3 regions of the Bartonella sp. HY328 genome follow, and region 3 is predicted to be linked to each of the others. Evidence: riboswitches for the same ligand, from Rfam matches in the RefSeq annotation. Region 3 holds a riboswitch; each other region holds the start of a gene.

Region 1 (4,274 bases), 400 kb from region 3:
TTCGCCAATTTGTTCGAGGCACAAAGCGCATGATAGGTGATGGTGTAAAAATAGATATTGGTAAAATCAAGCGCTTCAGGTGAGCCATAATAAATATGTTCGCGAGCAAGAAAACCATGAAGATTCATTTGCCCAAGACCAATGGCATGGCTTTCACGATTGCCTTTAGCAATTGAGGGGACACATTCCATATTGCTCATTTGTGAAACAGCGGTAAGGGCGCGAATAGCTGTTTCAACCGTATTGCCAAAATTAGGAGAATCCATCGTTTTAGCAATATTGAGCGAACCAAGATTGCAGGAAATATCATTACCAATAGTTTTATAAGAAAGATCGGCATTAAATTCGCTAGCGCTATTTACTTGCAAAATCTCCGAGCAAAGATTGCTCATTGAAATGCGGCCAGCAAGCGGATTAAGTCTATTGGCGGTATCTTCAAATAAGATATAAGGATAGCCTGATTCAAACTGAATTTCTGCAAGCCGTTGAAAAAAATTGCGGGCATTAATACGGGTTTTGCGAATATCAGGATTATCAACAAAGTCTCGATAATGCTTGCTTATTTCAATATCACTCATGCATTTGCCGGTGACACGCTCAACATCATAAGGAGAAAATAGATACATTTCCTCATTTTGGCGGGCAAGCTCAAACGTAATATCAGGAATAATCACCCCTAAGGATAAGGTTTTGATGCGGATTTTCTCATCAGCATTTTCACGCTTAGTGTCAAGAAAAGTTAAAATATCTGGGTGGTGAGCATGTAAATACACCGCACCAGCCCCTTGGCGCGCACCAAGTTGGTTGGCATAGGAAAACGCATCTTCAAGCATTTTCATCACTGGTACAATGCCTGATGACTGGTTTTCAATGTGCTTAATCGGCGCGCCCGCTTCACGCAAATTGGTAAGGCTAAGGGCAACGCCGCCGCCGCGCTTTGATAATTGTAGAGCAGAATTGATCGAACGGCCGATTGATTCCATATTGTCTTCAAGGCGCAACAAAAAGCATGAAACAAGTTCGCCGCGCTGTTGTTTGCCAGCATTTAAAAAAGTTGGAGTGGCAGGTTGGAAGCGACCAGTGATAATTTCATCAACTAATTTTATTGCAAGTTCTTGACTGCCGCGTGCAAGGCTTAATGCAACCATGACAATGCGATCTTCATAGCGTTCTAAATAGCGCGTGCCATCACGTGTTTTTAATGTGTAAGCGGTATAATATTTAAATGCCCCAAGAAAAGTTGGAAAGCGAAATTTATAACCATAAGCGCGTTGGAAAAGGCTTTTTATAAAATCGCTATCATAGGCATCAAGAACACTTTTTTCATAAAAACCTTCTTCGACAAGGTAATCGAGTTTTTCTTCTAAATTATGAAAGAAAACGGTGTTTTGGTTGACATGCTGCAAAAAATACTGCCGCGCTGCCATTTTATCCATTTCAAATTGGATTGCACCATTTTCGTCATAAATATTAAGCATGGCATTTAAGGCATGAAAATCAAGCTGTGTTTCGCTTCGTGCTGATTTTACTTTTTGTGATTTATCCAATTGCGGCTGGTCTAGCATTGGTTTTTTCCAAGATTTTTAAAGTTTTTTAAGATTTCATGAACATTGTCAGCATCTTCTTGCGTGCCGCGCAGTTCAAAACGATAAAGGCAAGGCACATTGCATTTTTGCGCAATAATATCGCCAGCAAGGGCATAGGTATTGCCAAAGTTGCGATTGCCACCAGCAATGACACCGCGAATGCGGTGGCGATTTTCTTCTTCATTTAAAAAATGGATAATGGCTTTGGGGACAGCGCCATTTCCTTCACCGTCAGCATAGGTTGGCAAAACCAAAATATAGTCATCATCTATATGTTTGGCTGGCTCTGTGCGATCAATGCGAAAGGCGGGTAATTGCAAGCGCTCGACAAAAGCATGAGTATTGCCTGTCGAGCTTGAGTAATAAGCAAGCAAAAGCATATTATGCAATTTTTGCAATCATGTCAGGGCGAAAGCCAGCCCAATGATGATCACCTGCAACAACAACGGGAACTTGACGATAGCCCAGCGATTGAACCCGCGAAAACCCATCTTCATTCTCGGTAATATCAATAATATTATAAGCGATGCCCTTAGTATCAAGAACGCGGTAAGTAGCAGTACATTGAGCGCATTGTGGCTTTGAATAGATGGTAACTTGCATGAGATTAGTTCCTTTTGAGGATTATGGCTTTGGTGCTTTATATTGATTTGGTTTAAGCAAAAACGCCGAGCAATAAGGGGTTAGCCTTATGCTGCGTTAAGTGCGTGCTTGTTGTGGAGGATGGTGCGTCAAGATTATTAAAGCAGCATAGACAAATGTTGTTTAATGGGCTCTGGCGCAGTATTTAAATTGAGCTAGAATGGTGGTGCCTTGATGTAACTAACATCAAAAATATTTGGATAAAGCATTATAAACTTCCTTCCCGAAGCCTAAAGGGCATGTGCACGGGTGAGTTTAAAGCATTGGCATAAGCAATATACCAAAACCAAAAGGCCGCAAAGGTGCGCCTATTAAACCTCGCCAGTGCAGACACCCCGTCTGTTGACACTTATTCAAGGCAGGTCTCCTGGCTCACAGCTCAACGCAATTAACGACCTTCCCAAGCGTTGTTTCAATCTCATTTCAGCAATGGTGCTACTTATGATTTTAAAAACTTTGCTCAGTGGCTAAACCGTCATTGCTCCTTGTTCACAGTTGCGGGGGCAGCTTTGGAATAATATCAATAATCAAATATAAGGCATTGATTAATATGACATCTACCAAATTCCCTTTAAATTTGAACAGAATCAAATAACCTTGAATACTAGATATAGTATTCTATTTAATTTTTGCGTCAATATCTATGATTGGATTATAAACAGGCAAACTAGGATTTGGTTAACTCAGCTGTTTAAAGAAAAGCAGCGCGATTGGTTTCTATGGTTTGGGAAATAAAGTTGGCCACTTCATGAATACGGCGAATGCCTTTTAAATTTTCATGATAGGATAACCAATAAGAGCGAATAATTGCTTTTTCTGGTAGCACTACTGCTAAATCAGGATAAGTTCTTGCGATATAGCTATGCAAAATACCAATACCGCCGCCTGCTATAATTGCTTCCAATTGCCCTAAAGTGCTAGATACTTGGAAATTGGAATGCCAATCTTCACTTATCTCATGGCTATAAGCAAGGGCAGGGGTGGAGATGAGATCGTCAACATAATCAATTTTGCGATGATGAACTAATATATCATGGATATTTAACGGATGGCCATGGCGCTTTAAATAATCCTTATGGGCATAAAGGCGCAATTTATAATCGGTAAGCTTTTTGGCAATAAGCCGTCCCTGCGCAGGGCGCTCAACGGTTATCGCAATATCGGCTTCGCGTTGCGATAGGGAAAAATTTCGTGAGACCGGTACTAATTGAAGCGTTAAATCTGGAAATTTTTCAGATAATCGTGGTAGATGCTTGGCAAGGAAAGAAACGCCAAAGCCATCAGGTGCGGCAATGCGAATAGTGCCGCTTAGCTGCACATCTTCGCCGCCAATTTGCGCTTGAGCTTGCAACATTTGCGCTTCAACTTGTTCTGCATGGTGTAAAAGGCGTTCACCTGCATCGGTGAGCTGCGTTCCAGTGGTGCTGCGCGTCACCAATTTGGTGTTTAATTGGTGTTCAAGCGCGGTTAGGCGCCGCGAAATAGTTGTATGATTAACTCCAAGCTGTTTGGCAGCTTTAAGCAACTGATTATTGCGCGCAACGCTTAAAAATATTCTTAAATCATCCCAGTTCATAGGCTTAAATTTGCATATGTTTAACTTATATTCAATGCCATAAAACGCTTCTATAAGCTTATGTACCTATTGCGCATTAAAATACTTTATTGAAATGCTAGTTTGTGTACAAATTGAATTAGACTTAATAAATGCAAAAAAACCGCCAGCTTTTAAAGCGGCGGTTTTATATAAAGTCGATTAATAATGACTAATTCAATGTTTTAGAATCAATAATCATCATTTTTTTCAGGGGCAACCAAGCCCTCAATACCAGCAAGAAGATCGTCTTCAGACATTTGATCAAAGACTATAGGTTGATCTGCAACGTCATCATTAAATAACGAATCACCCAAACCTGCATCATCGTGAGTAAGAAGTGCTGGTGTAACTTCAGGCTCATCAACTTCAACATGCTTTTGCATGGAATGGATAAGATCTTCTTTCAAATCGGCTGGTGACAAGGTTTCATCAGCAATTTCACGCAAGGC
Region 2 (4,274 bases), on a different replicon from region 3:
GGGCGGCAACAACCCAAATAATTTGTCGCTTTGCCCATTTTTTACAAGTTTCTAAAAAGCCAACAGCATCATCAAAATAAGCTGGCATGGTTGCTGCTAATACCGTATCGGCAGCGATATCATCAATTGTTTCGTCTTGCCAGTTTTTAGCAATAATTTGCGGTGGATTTACAAATTGCGCAAGGCGACTTTGCATGAAAGGAGATGGCTCTATTGCCGTCCAAGCACACTTTAAGCCACGTAAAGCATTGCCCAATTGCCCAGCACCTGCTCCTATATCAATCAAGCTGCCAATATTAGGAGCAAGGTTGTTAACCACTGGAGCAACCTGACTGATATAATTTGACGTATCAATCGCACTTGCATATAAAGCAAGGGGATCAGTCACTTGCTGTTTACTGTGGGAACTAGAATACATTATAAGATTAAATCCTGTTTGATTTTTCGTTCATCAATTTAAGCAAATTAGCGCAGAGTTAAATTAATAAAGAAACTAAGGTAAAAGATAGGGGGAGTAATCATAATATCACTTTTAAACCTATGAAAAGAAGATATATATAATCCACATCACTTTTTTAATCATTGCTATATATATTCTAAACTGCAAGCTCTTGTCTGATGATTTGTGCGCCTGCGCTTAAAGCATTGAGTTTACCATGGGCTATTTCTCGCGGTAGTGGAGCCATTCCACAATTCGTACATGGATAAAGCTTATCGGCATCAACGAATTCAAGCGCTTTGCGCAAAGTATTGGCAACCTCCTGCGGTGTTTCAATATTATGAGTTGCCACATCAATAGCACCCACCATCACCTTTTTTCCGCGAAGAAGTTCAATCAAGTCTATCGGAACATGAGAATTATGGCATTCCAATGAGATTAGATCGATGTTGGATTTTTGTAATTTAGGAAAGGAATTTTCATATTGTCGCCACTTCGATCCCAAAGTCTTTTTCCAATCCGTATTAGCCTTAATACCATAACCATAACAAATATGGACAGCGGTTTCACACTTGATACCCTCAATTGCTTTTTCCAGCGTAGCAATGCCCCAATCATTGACTTCATCAAAAAATACATTAAATGCGGGCTCATCAAACTGGATAATGTCAACACCTACAGCCTCTAGTTCTTTAGCCTCTTCATTTAAAACCTTTGCAAACTCCCATGCTAATTTTTCGCGGCTTTTATAGTGGGCATCATAAAGTGTATCAATCATGGTCATAGGGCCAGGAAGCGCCCATTTTATTGGCTTGCTGGTTTGCTGGCGTAAAAATTTAGCATCTTCAACAAAGCACGACTTTGGGCGCGATATAGCATCGACCACTGTTGGAACACTCGCATCATAGCGATTGCGAATTTTGACAGTTTCCCGCTTCTCAAAATCAACGCCGCTAAGATGTTCAATAAATGTCGTAACAAAATGCTGGCGCGTCTGCTCCCCATCACTGACAATATCAATCCTTGCTCGTTGTTGGGCTTCCAAGGCCAAAAGCAGGGCATCTTGTTTACCTTCAATAAGTTCCTCTCCCTGTAATTTCCATGGTGACCAAAGTTTTTCTGGTTCTGCAAGCCACGAGGGTTTGGGCAGACTACCAGCAGTTGAAGTAGGCAATAATTTATTCATAATAAGCGACCCTATTTATCGGTGTTTTAAAGGCTATCGTTGGAAAAGCATTGTTCAACAACGACTTGATAGCGCTTGATAAAATGCTCTTCAGCGAATTTTCCTTGCTCAACAGCAAGCCTACTTCTCTCTTCGCGGTCGTAAATAATTCGAGTTTGCGAATAATCTTGGTGTTCAAGACTTGGATTATAATAGGCACCTGCAGGGGAATTGGCGTTATAAATCTCTGGTCTATAAATCTTTTGAAAAGTTTCCATTGTGCTGATCATACTGATAAGTTCAAGGTTCGTATAATCATTCAATAGATCACCAATGAAATAAAAGGCAAAGGGCGCAACGCTATTGCGAGGCATGAAGAAGCGAACCTGTAAACCCATTTTTTGAAAATATTGATCGGTCAAAGATAGTTCATTTTGTTGATACTCATTGCCTAATATAGGGTGAAAATTACTCGTGCGACTATATGATTTGCTGGTAGAGGCACTCAAACAGATGACTGGTAACTTTTGAAAATGCTCTAGATAAATCTCCGAGTTAAGAAAATATCTGAACAATTTTCCATGCAGATTTCCAAAATCATCAGGAATACTGAAAGTGGAACGATTTTTATTATGAGCTGGTAAAACAATACTAAAGTCGTAATCGCGGATATAGGAAGAAAAATTATTTCCGACAATGCCTTCAATGCGTTCTCCCGATTTTTGATCAATAATATTCGTTTTCAATATTTCAATCAGCGGGAAAGCATCATTATGACATTGCGCATTAATCGTCATCTCTACTGAAATAATTTCTAGTTCAACGCTATAACGGTTACTTTCAGGGTTATCCCAATGTGCAAGCGTATTAAAACGGTTATTAATCATCCTCAAACTATTGTGGAGGTTCTCTTGACGGTTTTCTCCTCTGGCTAAATTGGCAAAATTCGTTGTGAGCCGAGTATTGTCGGCAGGACAATAATTTTCATCAAAAGGCTGGCTTTTGAGAGCGAAAGTAAAGGCATGATGACCTATATTTCGCTGATGATCACTAGACTGTTGGTCTGTTGCGATGAATGGTAGTGTTATTCGAGACATGATTGACCTCCATAAGTTAAAGAGGCATGGTTCAGCGCACGCATAACAATAAAGACCGTCATATGGCCTTTGTTATAGCACACCAGGACACCCCGCCCGTGGACAATATTCGTCGGGGCAGGTCTCCTGGCTTACGGGTCAACGTCTTTATTTTACCTTCCCAGAATTAAATCCAGTGGTTGTACATAAATAAAGGCTCAACGTTCACAGTTGCGGGGGCAGCTTCGGAACCGAAAATATCTTCACCGAATTCCCTCTTAGCTCTATTTTTTTAAAAATAGAGAACCACGACGATAATTTTCTGGCATAAATAAATGAAGCAGTCAATAGCATATAAAGGAATATTTATATCTCTATGTGCTATGCTCGTTAAGTTGCTTTCCTTGTTAAAATTTAGGTACCATGTTAACTTAAACATTTTGTTTATGAAGTATTATTGCGTAAAAAATTATTGTCTTTATCAAGAGCATTTTTTTAAAAAAAGATTTTTACAAGTTAGTATAAAATTATTCATCATAAGATTACGATAAGGCTTAAAAAAGCTATTATATCCCTGTTCAAAGCCTTAATTGAATTATTGTGACATTGGCGATTTTTTAAACCTACAACATCAGCTTTTTGTTAGGCCTCAGCTCAGTATATTCCATGATTAATATCGCAATTTTGGTAAAAAATTGGTACTTGAAACTTAAATCTTTTAGTATGTTAGTTATAAATATATTAAGTTTGATATTCTGTCTGTTGATCGGACTCAGGCTTATTGCTCTAAATATCGAAATCTGCTTTAGAGTTTTTAAAACTATCTGCAAATTGTAAAAGCTGTTGTGCAAGTTTTGGATTGTCATTAAAATCCAAGGCGATCTGTTCATGATAAGAAAGGGCATCAAACATTGCTTGTTGTTGGTGTTTTCGCGCAATTTGTTCATCGCTTAAATGTTGGCAAAGTGGTGCATTATCAATAACTAAATGGGCGCATTTTTCTGGCAAATTCAAGCAATAGGCATTGCTGGCTTGTTTTAAGCTCGGACCGTCGGCGCTATCATTATGACTATAGCGGCGTACCCAATTTATAAAACCGTGGTTTTGCAAGGCTTTTAATGCACGCACCACACTATCGCGAGAGCGGCGGATTTTGCGCATAATTGTGGCAATGGCTGGTTCAAGTCGCCCAGTTTTATAATCGATAATATTGATAAAATATTCAAGCACTTCAAGTGCAATTGTCCCAAGTGGGCCGCAGCGTTGCCCCTTTTGACGTTTTTGTAAATCAAACCGTTTTGCGGCAAGCAAAAGCCTTTTTAAAGAGCGCCGATCAGTCTTTTTAAAAATCTTTTTTTCAATGGCACCCAAAAGATATGATTTGCGCCGAAACGGTTTTGGCTTTGATATTTCATCAATGGTGCTCATTTGATGAGCAGGCTTTATGCATGCGGAGCTTTGTTGTTTAAAAAATGCTTTTTTAAGCAAGGCATTTTGCAAAAGGCTTTGGCCAAGTGTTTCCATGTTTTTTAACAATGCAAAAGACAATAAATCATTATTCGCAAATTTACCTATGCAAATTCGCGTTATAAAC
Region 3 (4,274 bases):
TAGTTTTTTAAAGTTGCTAACATAGGATATTTTCCTTGTCGAGAAAGACAATATTAAAATTGGTTTACATTTTTAATGGAGGTTATTGGGCGCTATTTTTGCCCCGCTCATTTGATTTTCTTGTATCTTGATAAGTGCATTTGCAAGCTGTTCTATACCGTCAATGGTATGGATTGAACCATTCATTGCTTGAGCATTTATAGTTATGATGCGCTGGTCTTTAACAGCATTCATCAGCTTGGTAACCGGATCACTTTGTAGGAAGTTAATTTTTACATCGGCATGATCGGCGGGAAAGCGTTTGCGCTGCATATCGGCAATTACCAAAATTGTTGGATTATCCTTAGCAATTGTTTCCCAACCCATGGTTGGCCAATCGAAATCCGATTGAGCAATATTTTTTATGTTAAGAGTTTTAAACATATAGGCAGGTGCGCCAAGACGTCCACCAATGAAGGGATCTGATTGCAGTGTGGAACTTGAAAACCACATAATTCCCGAAATATCTTTGATATTAAGGGATTTTGCCTTTTCAATTGCGGCTTTTTCTCGTGCCTTTAATGTTTCAATGACTTTATCACCACGCTCTTCCACGTCAAAAATTTGGGATAATTCATGGATTTCTTTATAGATAATTTCCATGTCAAAGGGGGTAGTGCGTAAACCATCATTGCCGGCAAGATTATCCTTACCCTCGCAATCTGCGGGCGATGTGTAAACTGGAATGGCTAGATCATCAAATTGGCTATAGGTTGCAGTTGCGCCAACTGGGCCAATTGTCCATTCATATTGATTGGCAATCATATCTGGCTTTTGGGCAACTACAGATTCAAAGCTTGGTTCATTATCAGCAAGACGTTTAATTTGTGCATCAATGTCTTTAAATTCAGGCATGACAGGCTCAAACCATAAGGCCGTGCCTTTAACCTTGTCACTAAGGCCTAAAAGGTAGAGAATTTCTGTGCTGGTTTGACCAACCGAAACCACATTTTGCGGCTTCTTTTTAAATTCTATAATTCGGCCGCAATTATTAAGTTTTAGTGGATATTGGGTAGAGGCAGCCTCTGCCGTGTTATTTAATGCGATAAGCGGTAAAATAACGAGCGAAGACAATGTTAAAACTTTTTGAAAAAAAGAAGATGTCGGGATTAGCATAGGTTTTCCGTAAGATTTTAAAATGAAGAAATAGCCGCATATAAAACCGCAGTGAAACGCCGCGATTTCAAAAGGGAGGTAAATCAAGGCGATTTACACTCCGGCTAATTAGAAAAATTTTGGGCTTTTAATTGATTGCTTGGTAAAGCCGTTGCTGAATAAAGGGGGAATTTGATAATTTATGCAGGCTTTTAGCGATGAATAATACCCCAAGATCAATGAGTGGTTCCACCAAGACAACGCTCATATAAGCAATAGCAAAACTGCCAATATTAACTGCTGTCTCGCTACTAAAGCCTTCGCCGTAAAATGCCCAAAACGCCACCCAAGCAACAATACCACCTTGATAACTGGTTGATAAAGCTAGGGCTTGTTTATAGCCTATATCTTTGTAGGCGCTATTTTGTGGAATGATTTTATTGGCAAGCCACGCCATAGCAAAAAGCGGCATCAATAGCGTTGTGACATTCATACCATATTGGGGAAGATCAAAGGGCGCAAAAAACAACCCTTGTAAGAGGAGACCTAATGTTAGTCCTATTGCAGTTGGAGCGGCACCAAAAATTAAAAATAATGATGATCCAAGGATAAGATGAACTTCTGAAACGCCCACTGGATGATGGGGGAAGATTTCAAAAAAAGTAAAAACAAGGGCAGTGGTAATGAGGCTGCGCGCCAAAAGAGATATGATACCACCATCTTTGCTTTTTTGATGAAAGCTATCAGAGGTTTTTTGAGGAAAAATTGTCCTTAATGCCAATTTGGCTGTAATTCCAAGAGCTGCAAATGCTGTTGCATAGCTCAAAATAATTTTAGCGCCGGAAACGACGCCCGGTTCAATATGCATTTTTATGCCTTCCTGCACCCACCGTGCAAAAATAATTGCGCAAAAGGCGAAACGCCTGATGATTGACGGCAGGTCTCCTGGCTTGCGGAATGGCGATGACAAACAACCTTCCCATTCATTGGATTGGCCTAATTTAAAGCTAATCTTAAACAGTGGTTTGCAGCTTTTACTGCACTATATTTGTTATCTACCGCTTACAGTTGCGGGGGCAGCCATGGCTTGGGTCCTTTATAAAGTTAACCCGTCCCATGTTCCCTATTAGTCCCCTATGAAGTCCATCATTCGGGGAACCGTCGCAGCTAGGTTAACTATTTCGCATAATAACGTCAATCAAATTCTTACTATTGTTACGATATAACATTACAATTGTAAAGAAGAAAAGGCGTTAAAACATAGTTGAATAGAATATTGCAAAATTTAAAAATTTAGTTTCATTGAGGATTAGAAAGCATTTTACAAGCAGCGAAACAATAATCGCGTTCCACTTTTGCAACGCGAACAAAATAATCTGAATAAAATTTGGACTTGCCAAGTTTTTGAGCAATTTGATGATCGATGTTGTTCTTCCATGATTTAATACTTGCTTCATCACGCCAAAAGGAATTGGTAATCCCAAAACCATTTTCATCGCGGACAGATTCAGCGCCAAGACAGCCTGTTTGTTGCAGTGCAAGCTCTACCATTTTTTCTGCTATTTGATGATATTCATCATCGCCAAGGCTCCGTTGCGATGAAAAAGCAACAAGATAATAAGGAGGAGGTGTTTTGGCGAACATTTTTAAATCCTTTGCTTAAATCAAAATCTGCAATTAAAGCAATTTTTTAAATATAGGATGAGAAAACAAGCGAGCCATTTTTTTACTTTACATTGAAAACCAATAAAAACTTATACTGATCTCCAAATACCTCGGAATAATTGTTTGATAAGATATAGATGCTATTTGCTTTTCTTTTTTAAACCGCGGCAGATGATTTTAATAAATTTACCAATCTGCTTATCTAGTAAGGCAGGGGGAACGCCTACATCTCGGCTATCAAGGCTAATGGATACAAGGCCGTGAATTCCTGAAAATATGGTTTGTGAAAAGAGCTTCACTTCTTCACTATCTGCGCCCTTCATCAATTCACCAAGCGGCTTATCAACCACTTGAAAAGGCCGTAATCTTTCATGCGATACCCAATCCGGAACAGGCTTATCTTGCGGCAATTGATGGTCGAATAAAGTGCGCCATAAATTATAATTATCACGGGCAAAATGATGATAAGCGCGCGCCGTTACAATCAGCATATCTTCAGCCGTTTGTGGTTGTTCATCATTAAATTCAGCTTCTATTGCGGTTTCAAGCCGCACCAAAGTTTTCGAGCTAACGCGTAATAATAGCTCATCTAGATCCGTAACTAGATTATAGATTTGTCCAAGACCAACGCCGATTTCATCAGCAAGCTCACGCGCTTTAAAACCGTTCAATCCCTTAGCGGCAATAGCCCGCTCCGCCGCGTCAATAAGGGCGATGCGTTGCTGTTCTCTTTTTAATGTCGTTTTAGCAATTTTTTCTTTAGCCATGAACGAGGTTCATATCATAATTAAGCATCAATTGCAAGTTGGGAAGAGTGTATTGCGATAAATTTGTTGTGTTTCAGCGAAATGCTTCATGATGGAGCTCAGTTGGTTTGGCAACTAAATTTAAAGCATATGGTCTAATCTATCTCCTTTGTCATGACACTATCATGTTTTTAGAACTATTTTATCCACAGGCAAAAAATATATCGCTTTTTCCTTAAAATATTCACCAATCGGCTGTATTTTTTGTTTAGAATAGGTTTTGTAAAACCAGATTTATTATCGTGAATTGCAAAATTTTAGATTCGCACCTAAGCCATAGGGTTTTCTTTGTTAATTTTTTTGCCAATTTACGTGAGTGTGAAATAATTTTGAAAATTTTGTTTTTAAAAAAATCATAACTTTCTTCTGGTAGATCATACTGATGCCGAATGGTGGCAAATAGGATTTAAATGATGGGATAGCGCTTTGTCGCTTGTAGTAATGGGGTTGATATAATGGTGACAACAAGGGAAGCGATGCTGGTTTTACTAATCCTGCTCCCCTTCATAGGCAGTGCAATAATTGGCTTTTTTCGCTCCACCGCTAAGAATAATGAAGCGTGGTTTGCAGGCTCTGTTGCGCTTTTTGGTCTGTTGCTCACTATCATGCTTTATCCCTCGATTATGAATGGTGATGCGGTACGCTTACAAATAGATTGGTTGCCGCAAT

The links. A riboswitch is a leader RNA that binds a small molecule or an ion and turns the genes downstream of it on or off. The one in region 3 is predicted to bind cobalamin.
Region 1: another riboswitch for cobalamin. It lies ahead of nrdH (glutaredoxin-like protein NrdH); the one in region 3 lies ahead of N5852_RS03710 (energy-coupling factor ABC transporter permease).
Region 2: another riboswitch for cobalamin. It lies ahead of N5852_RS14185 (DUF1852 domain-containing protein); the one in region 3 lies ahead of N5852_RS03710 (energy-coupling factor ABC transporter permease).

The regions. Positions count from the first base shown of each region.
Region 1 is NZ_CP104883.1:1,297,477-1,301,750, forward strand. It holds gene nrdE (class 1b ribonucleoside-diphosphate reductase subunit alpha) at 1-1,565, opposite strand, end outside; gene nrdI (class Ib ribonucleoside-diphosphate reductase assembly flavoprotein NrdI) at 1,559-1,966, opposite strand; gene nrdH (glutaredoxin-like protein NrdH) at 1,968-2,189, opposite strand; cobalamin riboswitch at 2,568-2,843, opposite strand; gene N5852_RS05435 (LysR family transcriptional regulator) at 2,920-3,804, opposite strand; gene rpoZ (DNA-directed RNA polymerase subunit omega) at 4,014-4,274, opposite strand, start outside.
Region 2 is NZ_CP104884.1:163,885-168,158, forward strand. It holds gene N5852_RS14175 (class I SAM-dependent methyltransferase) at 1-418, opposite strand, end outside; gene N5852_RS14180 (methionine synthase) at 597-1,625, opposite strand; gene N5852_RS14185 (DUF1852 domain-containing protein) at 1,652-2,701, opposite strand; cobalamin riboswitch at 2,800-3,006, opposite strand; gene N5852_RS14190 (helix-turn-helix domain-containing protein) at 3,467-4,108, opposite strand.
Region 3 is NZ_CP104883.1:893,462-897,735, forward strand. It holds gene N5852_RS03700 (ABC transporter substrate-binding protein) at 1-23, opposite strand, end outside; gene N5852_RS03705 (ABC transporter substrate-binding protein) at 73-1,155, opposite strand; gene N5852_RS03710 (energy-coupling factor ABC transporter permease) at 1,283-2,002, opposite strand; cobalamin riboswitch at 2,052-2,312, opposite strand; gene N5852_RS03715 (antibiotic biosynthesis monooxygenase family protein) at 2,434-2,778, opposite strand; gene N5852_RS03720 (TetR/AcrR family transcriptional regulator) at 2,940-3,566, opposite strand; gene N5852_RS03725 (monovalent cation/H+ antiporter subunit A) at 4,064-4,274, shown strand, end outside.